DNA from 3 places in the Blautia hydrogenotrophica DSM 10507 genome. Region 2 is predicted to be linked to each of the others. Evidence: riboswitches for the same ligand, from Rfam matches in the RefSeq annotation. Region 2 holds a riboswitch; each other region holds the start of a gene.

Region 1 (3,280 bases), 560 kb from region 2:
TATCTGAAGAGTTATGGATTCAATATGGATTTCGCGCCTGTGGCAGATGTACTGGTCAATTCAGAGAATACAGTAGTCAAGGAGAGAGCCTTTGGGAGTGACCCCAATTTAGTGTCTTCGATGGTAGAAGCGGAAGTGAGAGGACTGAAGGGTGAGAAAATCGAGGCGGTCTTGAAGCATTTTCCAGGGCATGGGGCGACGGCGGAAGATTCCCACAACGGATATGCCTACGCGCAGAGAAGTCTGGAAGAGTTAAGGGAGACGGAACTTGTACCGTTTCAGGCAGGCATCGACGCGGGAGCGGAGTTTGTGATGGTCGGTCATATCTGTTTTCCTCTGATTGAAGACGGGCAGATGCCAGCGAGCTTGTCGTCCTGGGCGGTGACAGAGCTGTTAAAGGGAGAGATGGGTTTTGAAGGTGTGGCTGTCACTGATGCGATGAACATGGGCGCCATTGCTGAAAACTATTCTTCCGCAGAGGCAGCAGTCCAGGCGATACAGGCAGGAATTGACATGGTTCTTATGCCAGCAGATTTCGAGGCGGCATACAACGGCGTGCTTCAGGCAGTCAGCAGTCAGGAGATTTCCCAAGAGCGTTTACATGATGCGCTGAGGCGGATATTGACGGTAAAGCTGGAAATGCAGAATAGATAAAAATCGTTTTGAAATGGATTTTCCAGGGGGGATAAAAATGGCAAAAGAAGCGAAGACGAATGCGATGAGAATTTTGGAACGTCAGAAGATTCCCTATCAGGTATTGACTTATGAGTGCGGGGAGTTTATTGACGGAATTCATGTGGCAGATTTGACGGGAACTCCGCGTGACCAGTCTTATAAGACTCTGATTATGGAGGGAAAGAGCAGAGCGTATTATGTCTTTGTGGTTCCCATAGAAAAAGAAGTGGACCGAAAGGCGGCAGCGAAGGCCGTGGGAGAGAAATCCGTGGATATGGTCCATGTGAAAGAGATTCAGAAAGTGACAGGGTATGTCCGGGGAGGATGCAGCCCCCTGGGAATGAAGAAACAGTATGTCACAGTTTTTGACGAGAGCGTCAGGAATTTTGAGGAGATCTATGTGAGCGGCGGGAGAATTGGGGTGAGCTTGAAAGTACCGGTAGAGGGGCTGTTGAAAACCACCCGTGGCGTGGTCGCAGATGTGACAGCCGGATGACGGTAATACCGCAAGGAGAGGTTCGGGATAAAATACTTTACTTTAAAACAGTTTTATGTTATACTTTATGCAGATTAATAGGTGAGATTTACGGTTTCTTTGTCTTTGAACAGACAAAGGATGAAAAGAGAATCCGGTGAAAATCCGGAACAGTCCCCACTACTGTAACGTGGACGAGAAAATATAAAGCCACTGGATTTATATCTGGGAAGGTATTTTCGAGGAGGAAGCGAAGTCAGGAGACCTGCCGTAATGGAGAAAAAGAGATATTTCTGGGCGGAAGAGATATGCTTTTTTTCGTGTCTAAAAACAGCTGAGACAAATGTTTTCCACAGGATTGGCAGAGGGTTGTTTCTGTTGGGAAAACTATATTTTTAATTTAATTAGGGAGGATACTATGAAAAAAAGAAAGGATAAGGTTTGGAAGAGAATACTGGCGTTTTCTCTGGCCTGTATTTTGGTGGTGCCGGCTTCAGTGACCAGTATTTTCGCAGGTGCGTGGGACGCATCTGACAGCAAGAAATTCTCGGAACTGAGATTCTGGGAAAATGAGGCGCCGGGAATTCGTTTCTACATTAATGCGGCAGCCCGCTATGAGTTGGAGACCGTGCAGGAGCCAGGATATGGCACAAATTCCGGTGATTGGACAGTCATGGACCTGCTGAGGGGGATGTACACAGGCCTGGATTATCTGAATTACATACCGGAGAATTATTTTGAGAACTATTATGAAAGAGCAGTGGGGGAAGTGATTGAGAGAGAGGGAGTGCTGGACAAGTCCAAGTCCACGGAGTATTCTCGTCTAATGTTGGCTTTGTCTGCTCTGGGAAAAAGCGTCTACGATGTGGGAGGTTATGATTTTATTGATATTCTGTCCCAGTCTTACAAATATTCCTATGGGCAGGGGCTGAATGGACCGATCTGGGAGTTGATTGCCCTGAACACGGGAGGCTACGAACTCTATGAGCCCCCCTCTTCTTATGAGGAAGGGGATATCAATACCGAGGGCAGGATGCTAGATTACATTATGAGATCTGAGATTCGAGATTCTGAGAATACCATTGGGGGATGGGTGCTGAATCTCGCTTCCGCCGGAAACAGTGCGGATGTGGATATCACAGGTATGGCACTGCAGGCGTTGGCTCCCTATTATCTGGATGAAGAAAAATATATCGCTACAGGCGCGGAGACTCCCTATGGAGAGTTCGTCCAGGCAGTGGAGAGAGGTGTCTACAGCCTGTATCAGATGCAAAGTTCCAACGGTGGTTTCGGAGGCTGGGGAAGCAACATCAATTCAGAATCCACCGTACAGGTATTGGTGGCATTGACTGCGCTGGGTATCGATCCCCTGGCAAAATCCATTGAGCTGGAGAATATCGGGAAGAGCTGCAGCTTTGTGACGACCGGAAATGTGGTGGACGGTGTTTGGTCCAACAACATGGTGGATGCACTGCTCAGTTTCTGGGCAAAGAACAGTGGTTCCTCAGAGGCTGTGGGCGGATTTAAACATGTAGTCTCCGGCAACGATGGCGGCGGAGGAGCCGGACATGACGTAAACGGTATGGCTACAGATCAAGCGCTGTACGGACTGATTGCTTACGACCGATTTCTGAATGGGGAGAACCCCCTGTATGATATGACAGATATGACGGATGGCAGTTATACGGAGATGACTCCGGTCTCCTATACCATCACCTTTGACGGGAATGGGGCAGGAGAGGCCAAGACAGAGACGTATTCTCCCTATGCGGAGGTGAACATCACGGCCGGGGAGCCTTCTGACGAGGAGGCGTTTGTCTGCTGGAACAGCGAGCCGGACGGCAGCGGGACGACATACTGGCCGGGAGAGGTACTCTCCATGCCGGAAGAAAATATTACGCTCTACGCGATGTACGGCGATGTGGTGTTTGATTTGACATTGGAGCTGAATGGCGGAAAATTGGCAGAAGACGTGACTGTTCCGGATACCTATACTCCGATGGATGATGACTGGGAGTTGCCGACTGCGGAGGAGATTTTCAGAGAAGGCTATGATTTCCAGGGATGGTACACCAATGCTGATTTTGAGGGGAAACCGGTAAAAGTTTTGGAAAAAGGTAGCTATGGAGA
Region 2 (3,280 bases):
CCTTCAAACAGCTCTCGGCGCAACGTGTAATTAGGGCTGGCCGTAGCACTGACTACCAAGTCACATTTTGGCAGATATTCCATTCTCTCTCCATAATTAATGCGCTTGCATCCCATCGGTATATTCACGACACCGCTGCGATACTGGCGAACAGTCACCGTCACATCTGCACCGTTTTCTCTCAGAGTCTGAGCGGTAATCTTTCCCATCTCACCATTTCCAATAACCATACAGGTCTTTCCCTTGACCTCATAGCCTTTTTCTCTTAGGCAGGCAATCGCCTGATGAATCACAGAGAGATTGCCTCTAGAAAATGCAACTTCTGTCTTAATCTTTTTCCCGGCAGTGATCGCCATACGAAACAACACTTCCAGCACACTATCCGTAGTAAAATGCTCTCTCGCCAAAGACAGGGCATCTTTTACCTGGGTCAGAATCTGATCCTCCCCTAAAATCTGTGATTTTAATCCGCTGGTCAAATAGAATAAATGTTCCACGGCCTCTGCGTCTTTTCTTTCAGTAAAACAATCTCTGTACTGTCCCGCCGGAACTTCTTTTATCTTACAAAGACTGGCATAGAGATCCCCCTCCCAGTCTTCGGCAGTGCTGACCCACACCTCCATGCGGTTGCAGGTTGATAAAATAATGCAGCCTGATATCTCATTCTCCTGAAGCAATTCTTCCATAGCACTGCTGGCATCCTTCTTTGTAAATGCAAATTTAGCCCGAATATCCACAGGTGCCATACTGTGATCAATTCCGATCATGGAAATACTCATAGTTCTTCTTCCCCTAACTTTCCTTTGTCTTTCTCATAAGACTTCTTCTGATCTTATTTCGCTTTTTTTATCATATCATAACCCCATTCAATGTCAATTCTATGGTTTCTTTTTTTCAAAAAATTCTCCCTCACAAACTTGGATCTGTCAGGAAAAATCATCTGTGAATAGCTGTAAAACGTTTAAAAAAACACTGTATAATAGTTGACAATTCATAATCGAAAGCCTATAATAAATTTCGGCAATTTCTTGTATATGGTCCTTAAACAGGATAAATGGGAAAAGAGTGCAAATCTCTTACGGTCACGCCGCTGTAAAGGAGGAGCGTTCCCCACAATCCACTGGTTCGCCGGGAAGGAGGGGAAATCGCAGAGATTCCTAAGTCAGAATACCGCCATATACAAGCTTCGCACATGGTTACGAACGATGACCTGGTGCTTATGTTTCTTCTGCCAAAAGAGAAGGAACCGCTGCGCCTGTCTGTCGCTCAGACAGGCTTTTTGTATATCAAAAGCGACTGACGACAGCTCTTATGCCAGCCCTGTGCCTTTGTCTTACTTCATTTAAAGAAAGGGGAACTAAAAATGACCAAAAAACAAAAAAAGATTGTATTGCTATCCACAATCTTTGCCTTGACTTTCGGAATTACTCCCGCAGTCAGCGCCATGCATATCATGGAGGGATATCTTCCCGGCACCTACTGTATCGCCTGGGGTATCCTGTGTATTCCTTTCCTGGCAGCAGGCTTTTTCTCCATGAAAAAGACAGTGGCTGCTAACTCCCGGCTACTGCCGCTTCTAGCGATGGCCGGCGCTTTTGTGTTCGTGATTTCTTCACTGAAAATTCCGTCTGTGACTGGGAGCTGCTCCCACATGACAGGAACCGGATTAGGTGCCATTCTTTTTGGACCATCCGCTGTCAGCATCCTGGGCATTATCGTCTTACTTTTCCAGGCTATCCTGCTGGCTCACGGCGGGCTGACTACCTTAGGAGCAAACACATTTTCCATGGCTGTCGCAGGCCCGTTTGTCTCTTACGGAGTCTTCCTTCTCTGCAAAAAAGCCAATGTAAATCGAAAAGTCAGCGTCTTTTTAGCAGCCACTTTGGGAGATCTGTTTACCTACTGTGTAACCGCTATCCAGATGGCTTTCGCTCACCACGCGGATACTAGCATTGCAGGCGCTATGGGAAAATTTTTGACAGTATTTGCACCAACACAGATACCTTTGGCAATCATCGAAGGAATTTTGACGGTTCTGATTATCTCCGCGTTGGAGACCTATGCAAAACCGGAGCTGCGTTCCATCGGATTTTTAAAGGAGGTGCACTGATATGAAAAAATCGACGGTGCTCATTTTAATTATTGTTGTCATTCTCATGGCTTTTATTCCACTGTTTGCCATGCCTGATAAGGAGTTCGGCGGTTCTGACGATGCGGGAAGCGTTGTTGTCGAAGAAGTCGACTCTAGCTATACACCATGGTTTGAACCAATCTTTGAAAAAGCTCTCGGTCATGAACTTCCCGGAGAAGTCGAAAGCCTGCTGTTTTGTCTTCAGACAGGTATCGGCGTGGGTGTGATCGCTTTTGTCATGGGCAGATATGTAGAACGGAAAAAATGGCTCAGAGAAGAATAATTTCTGTATCCCGGCGAAAGGAGTACTTATGATTGCCATCGATCAGCTATGTTACCGCTCTAAACTTAGATATCACAATGCCGGAGAAAAATTTGCATTTACAACCCTGACCCTTTTATTTTGTGTGGTCAGTCGTTCTGTTGTAATTGCTGGAATTGTCCTGGTAACGACAGGGATTCTCACCATATACAAGGGTGGAATCCCTTTTTTCCGTTATCTGAAATTCCTCACAGTCCCTCTAGTCTTCCTGATTCTGAGTACTGTGGCCATCGTCTTAAATGTCTCAAAGACACCGTCAGATCTCTTCGCTCTTTCCATTGGAAGCTGGTATTTGACCGGCAGCAAAGCTTCCTTATTATATGCAGTACAATTGATTTTGACTGCACTGGCAAGTGTCTCTTGTCTGTACTTTTTTTCATTTAGTACTCCTATCACAGATTTTATCCATGTATTGCAGAAACTGCACTGTCCTCGGTTAATCATCGAACTCATGCTTCTGATCTATCGATTTATTTTTATACTTATGGAGATATCCTCGGCAATCACAACCGCCCAGAACTCTCGTCTGGGCAATAAGGATTTCATCACCTCATGCAAATCCTTCGGTTTCATGGCCTCAGCTCTCCTAATCCGGGCAATCAAAAAATCCAATCTTCTCTACGATGCCATGGAATCCCGTTGTTATGACGGAACCATCCGCGTACTTCATGAGAATTTTCCGCCCAAAAGACGTGAAATCCTCTATATCTTACTGTTTGAAACATTTTTACTTGCAGTCACTGTGATTTTGCGGCTGCGATAAGAAAGGCAAACCCATATGAAAGATATTATACTAAAAGCCCAAGAACTGTATTTCTCCTACGATG
Region 3 (3,280 bases), 520 kb from region 2:
ACTCCGTCGTCGCCGCCCATGGCATGGCCGCCTCCGATATCTGCCCCATAGGCCAAAGTGAACTGAACGCGGACAACGTCTCCGTCAGAGAGATAGCTGTCTGCAAAACCTACGTTTGGAAATACGTTGTTCAGGCAGTACATCCAGCCGGAGCCCTGGGCATAGTCGAACTCTCCCAGCTGTCCTTCCGTCCCCTCTCTCCATTCAATGGACAGATCACTGAGGTCTTCATTCATAGACGCATTTTCCAGATTCAGTTCCTTCGTCGCAGAGCCTGGTCTAGACGCATTGGCTCCTACGATCGCAGACAGATAGAAGCCACTCTCCACGGTTCCAGTGTTGGTGTAATCATAGCCGTTCTCCTGAATCAGGCGAACCAGAGCCTCTGCTGCATTCTCACCTTCATAGATCGGCACCTTAATGGGTTCCACAATATAGCCGCAGTTGATGGTGATCGCCTCGATGTCAAAAGTCGCGTAGCCGATCAATTCCCCTTCTTCTGCTTTGGTATAGTAGATTTTATATTCCTGGGTGACTGTCTGTCCGATGGAGTCCGTCACAGAAATTAGAACCGTGTGTTCTCCATTTTTTTTGTCTTTGAAGTTCAGGGTATAACTGGTCTTCGTGTCATCATCCCAGTTATAAGCCACGCTGGACCCATCCAGCTTCACGGAAGATGCCAGTTTATTTCCAGCGGAATCCCTGGCGATAACGTCGAAGGTTTTCCGGCTAGCCCTAAGCTGAATGCCATCCTCTAGAGTCGTCTCGATGGTGGGCGCGCTCCAGACAGACACTTCACAGCTGGCAGAGATTTCACCGACACTCGCCGTGACGGTGGCATCGCCCTTCGCAACTGCAGTGATTGTTCCATCCTCCACTTTTACAATCTGCTCATCGCTGGACTCCCAGGTAATCTGTCTCTCAAAATAAGGATCCTCTGGAACAGTCGCCGCCTCCAGCTCCATTTCTTGACCGATTCCCATGGCTACGGAAGAACGGTTCAGTGTGATCTCACCGAGCGTCGACTCACAAGCCTCCACATCGACTTTGATGATTTCACCTAGATTGCCTGTCAGATCTTCTGCGACCAGATACACGGCGCAGGCCTCCTCTGTCAATCCTTCCAGGGTGACTTCATTTTCATCCACACCTATCGTGAAAGTCTTTGCAGAATCTTTGTCGATCTGCGCGGGCGCTTCCTCATCCACACCCTGTACTACATAATACCCAGTTCCCCCTTCATCGCTGTTAAAGCTTAAGGTCACTGTCTCCATGGCTCTCTCTGTCACTGAGATATCACTCAGAACAGGTGCCGACTCATCGGTCGTCTCTGTCAGAAAAATGATCTCATCGCCATCATAGATTTCATAATTGTTGACATAAATGGAAGTTCCATACTCTCCGGCTGCCACCCCATTTACAATAAAAGTAAAATTCCGGGTGTCGACACCGCTCACCTTGATGACATTTCCAGCTTCGTCCAAATCCAGATAATCCCGGATGTTTTCCGGGGTGGCATCGAACATCTCAATCTGAGTCAGAACCAGCGCGTCCAGCAGAGTATACTGTCCCTGCTCCACATCAATATCCGGGCCGTAGGTAAAACCATACTTCTGTGCCAGCATCGGTGTCATAGCCTGGTCCGAATCATTCTGGTAGATCTCTTCCTCCCCCTTCATCATGCTGATATAGAAATATCTATCCCACCAGACATCATCGTCGGAGGCAAATACTGTCTCCTGCTCTTCTTCCTCAAAAGATACCGCTGCATCCGCAGTTTCTTCCTGAAACGCTTCGACGTTCGAAGAGTTTCCCAGCTCCGAAGCGGATTCTTCTGTGGCAGCCATCGCTGTCGCAGGCATCGAAGTGAGAATCATCAACATCGCCATCATCAGGCAGAGGATTCTCCTTCCTCGCTTTTTCATAAGTTTCACTCCTTTCTTTTTTTCCATAGTACTTGAAGTGAAGAACCCGACAAGCCATAATATTTTCCATATATAAGGAAAAGAGAGCCCCGGGAGTTTTAAAAAAAAGAGCCTGTCAGGCTCTATCTTTAAAATAACTTTTTGCCATATACAAAAAGCTCTCGGACTCTCTTCTCAATCCGCCTTGCTTACGAATCTCCCACTTAAACTGCGTTGCTGTATCCTGACTCGAGTTCCTCCTACTAGAAACGCCTTCCCAGATCTCTCCAGTGGCCCTATGTTCCGTTCGTCCCTCATACAGTAGAGATAGACTGTCCCGGATTCTCACCGGGTTCCCTTCAAACAGGTAAAAATACCTGACCGCAGTTCTATTCAATTTATACTATGGATTTACTTTCTTAGTATAACGAATATAGGCAATTTTGTCAAGAAAATAACTCTTGTTCACTCCGCCTTCTGCCTTCCTGTCCGAATACCAGTCTCATCTTTGTAGACGCCGCCTGTAACTTTTCCACGCAGGCTCTGCTTTTTTCTCTTCCACATAAGGTACCCCCCACTATAAAAATCTTTTTGCTTATAGACGCAAAGCTTCCTGATATGGGCACTCAGACCCATACCAGGAATGCTTTGCACTCCATACATAACTGGCAAAGCCTTACATCTGCTTTTGCAGAATTACTTCACTGTCACATTCACCCAATCCGAGTAAGAACCAAAGACTTTCTCACCATCTACCGTACGGTATGCACGCATAGTATAATAATACGTATGACCAGATTTCAGGCCGGTGTTGGTATACGAAGTCGTACTTCCCTTTCCGATCTGGGTCACATAGTGCCATTCCCCATCCTCAGATGTCTTATAGTAAATGCGATAGCCACTTGCCCCATTTACCTTGTTCCAATTCAGAGTTACCTTTCCGTCTCCTGCAGTAGCTTTCGCAATCACTGCTTTCTTAGGTACTGCCTTTCCAGACTTACCGTCAGAATATGCACCGTATACTTTCGCTCCGTCAATATTACGGTATGCGCGCACATAATAAGTGTAAACCTTTCCAGTCGTCACTCCTGTATGCACATAAGAAGTATCCTCTGTCTGAGTTGCATATCTCCAGCCGCTGTCGTCTATCTTGTAGTATAGACGATAGCCATCTGCTCCATCTACTTCATCCCAGGTTACTTTAATACCATTATAACCCCAAGTCTGTGTCTTGCTGATGGACGCCTTTGCCAGAGTCGCTTTTGCACTCAGATCTGTCACATATTTACTGTAGACCGGCTCGCCCCACTTCTTGCTCGCCGCTTTCACCGTATAATAATACGTTGTACCGGTCACTGCCGTCTCGTCTGTATAAG

Evidence for each region. Region 2 has a riboswitch for cobalamin ahead of BLHYD_RS07195 (energy-coupling factor ABC transporter permease). Riboswitches for the same ligand answer to the same signal wherever they lie in the genome.
Region 1: it holds a riboswitch for cobalamin, as region 2 does, so the genes downstream of both, BLHYD_RS09720 (InlB B-repeat-containing protein) here and BLHYD_RS07195 (energy-coupling factor ABC transporter permease) in region 2, are expected to answer to the same signal.
Region 3: it holds a riboswitch for cobalamin, as region 2 does, so the genes downstream of both, BLHYD_RS09630 (Ig-like domain-containing protein) here and BLHYD_RS07195 (energy-coupling factor ABC transporter permease) in region 2, are expected to answer to the same signal.

What each region holds. Positions count from the first base shown of each region.
Region 1 is NZ_CP136423.1:2,102,446-2,105,725, reverse strand. Features, by position in the region: gene BLHYD_RS09730 (glycoside hydrolase family 3 protein) at 1-654, shown strand, start outside; gene ybaK (Cys-tRNA(Pro) deacylase) at 692-1,171, shown strand; cobalamin riboswitch at 1,246-1,437, shown strand; gene BLHYD_RS09720 (InlB B-repeat-containing protein) at 1,569-3,280, shown strand, end outside.
Region 2 is NZ_CP136423.1:1,539,236-1,542,515, reverse strand. Features, by position in the region: gene hemA (glutamyl-tRNA reductase) at 1-779, opposite strand, end outside; cobalamin riboswitch at 1,019-1,192, shown strand; gene BLHYD_RS07195 (energy-coupling factor ABC transporter permease) at 1,364-2,110, shown strand; gene BLHYD_RS07190 (energy-coupling factor ABC transporter substrate-binding protein) at 2,112-2,414, shown strand; gene cbiQ (cobalt ECF transporter T component CbiQ) at 2,443-3,216, shown strand; gene BLHYD_RS07180 (energy-coupling factor ABC transporter ATP-binding protein) at 3,232-3,280, shown strand, end outside.
Region 3 is NZ_CP136423.1:2,062,999-2,066,278, forward strand. Features, by position in the region: gene BLHYD_RS09630 (Ig-like domain-containing protein) at 1-1,925, opposite strand, end outside; cobalamin riboswitch at 2,120-2,306, opposite strand; gene BLHYD_RS09635 (carboxypeptidase regulatory-like domain-containing protein) at 2,601-3,280, opposite strand, start outside.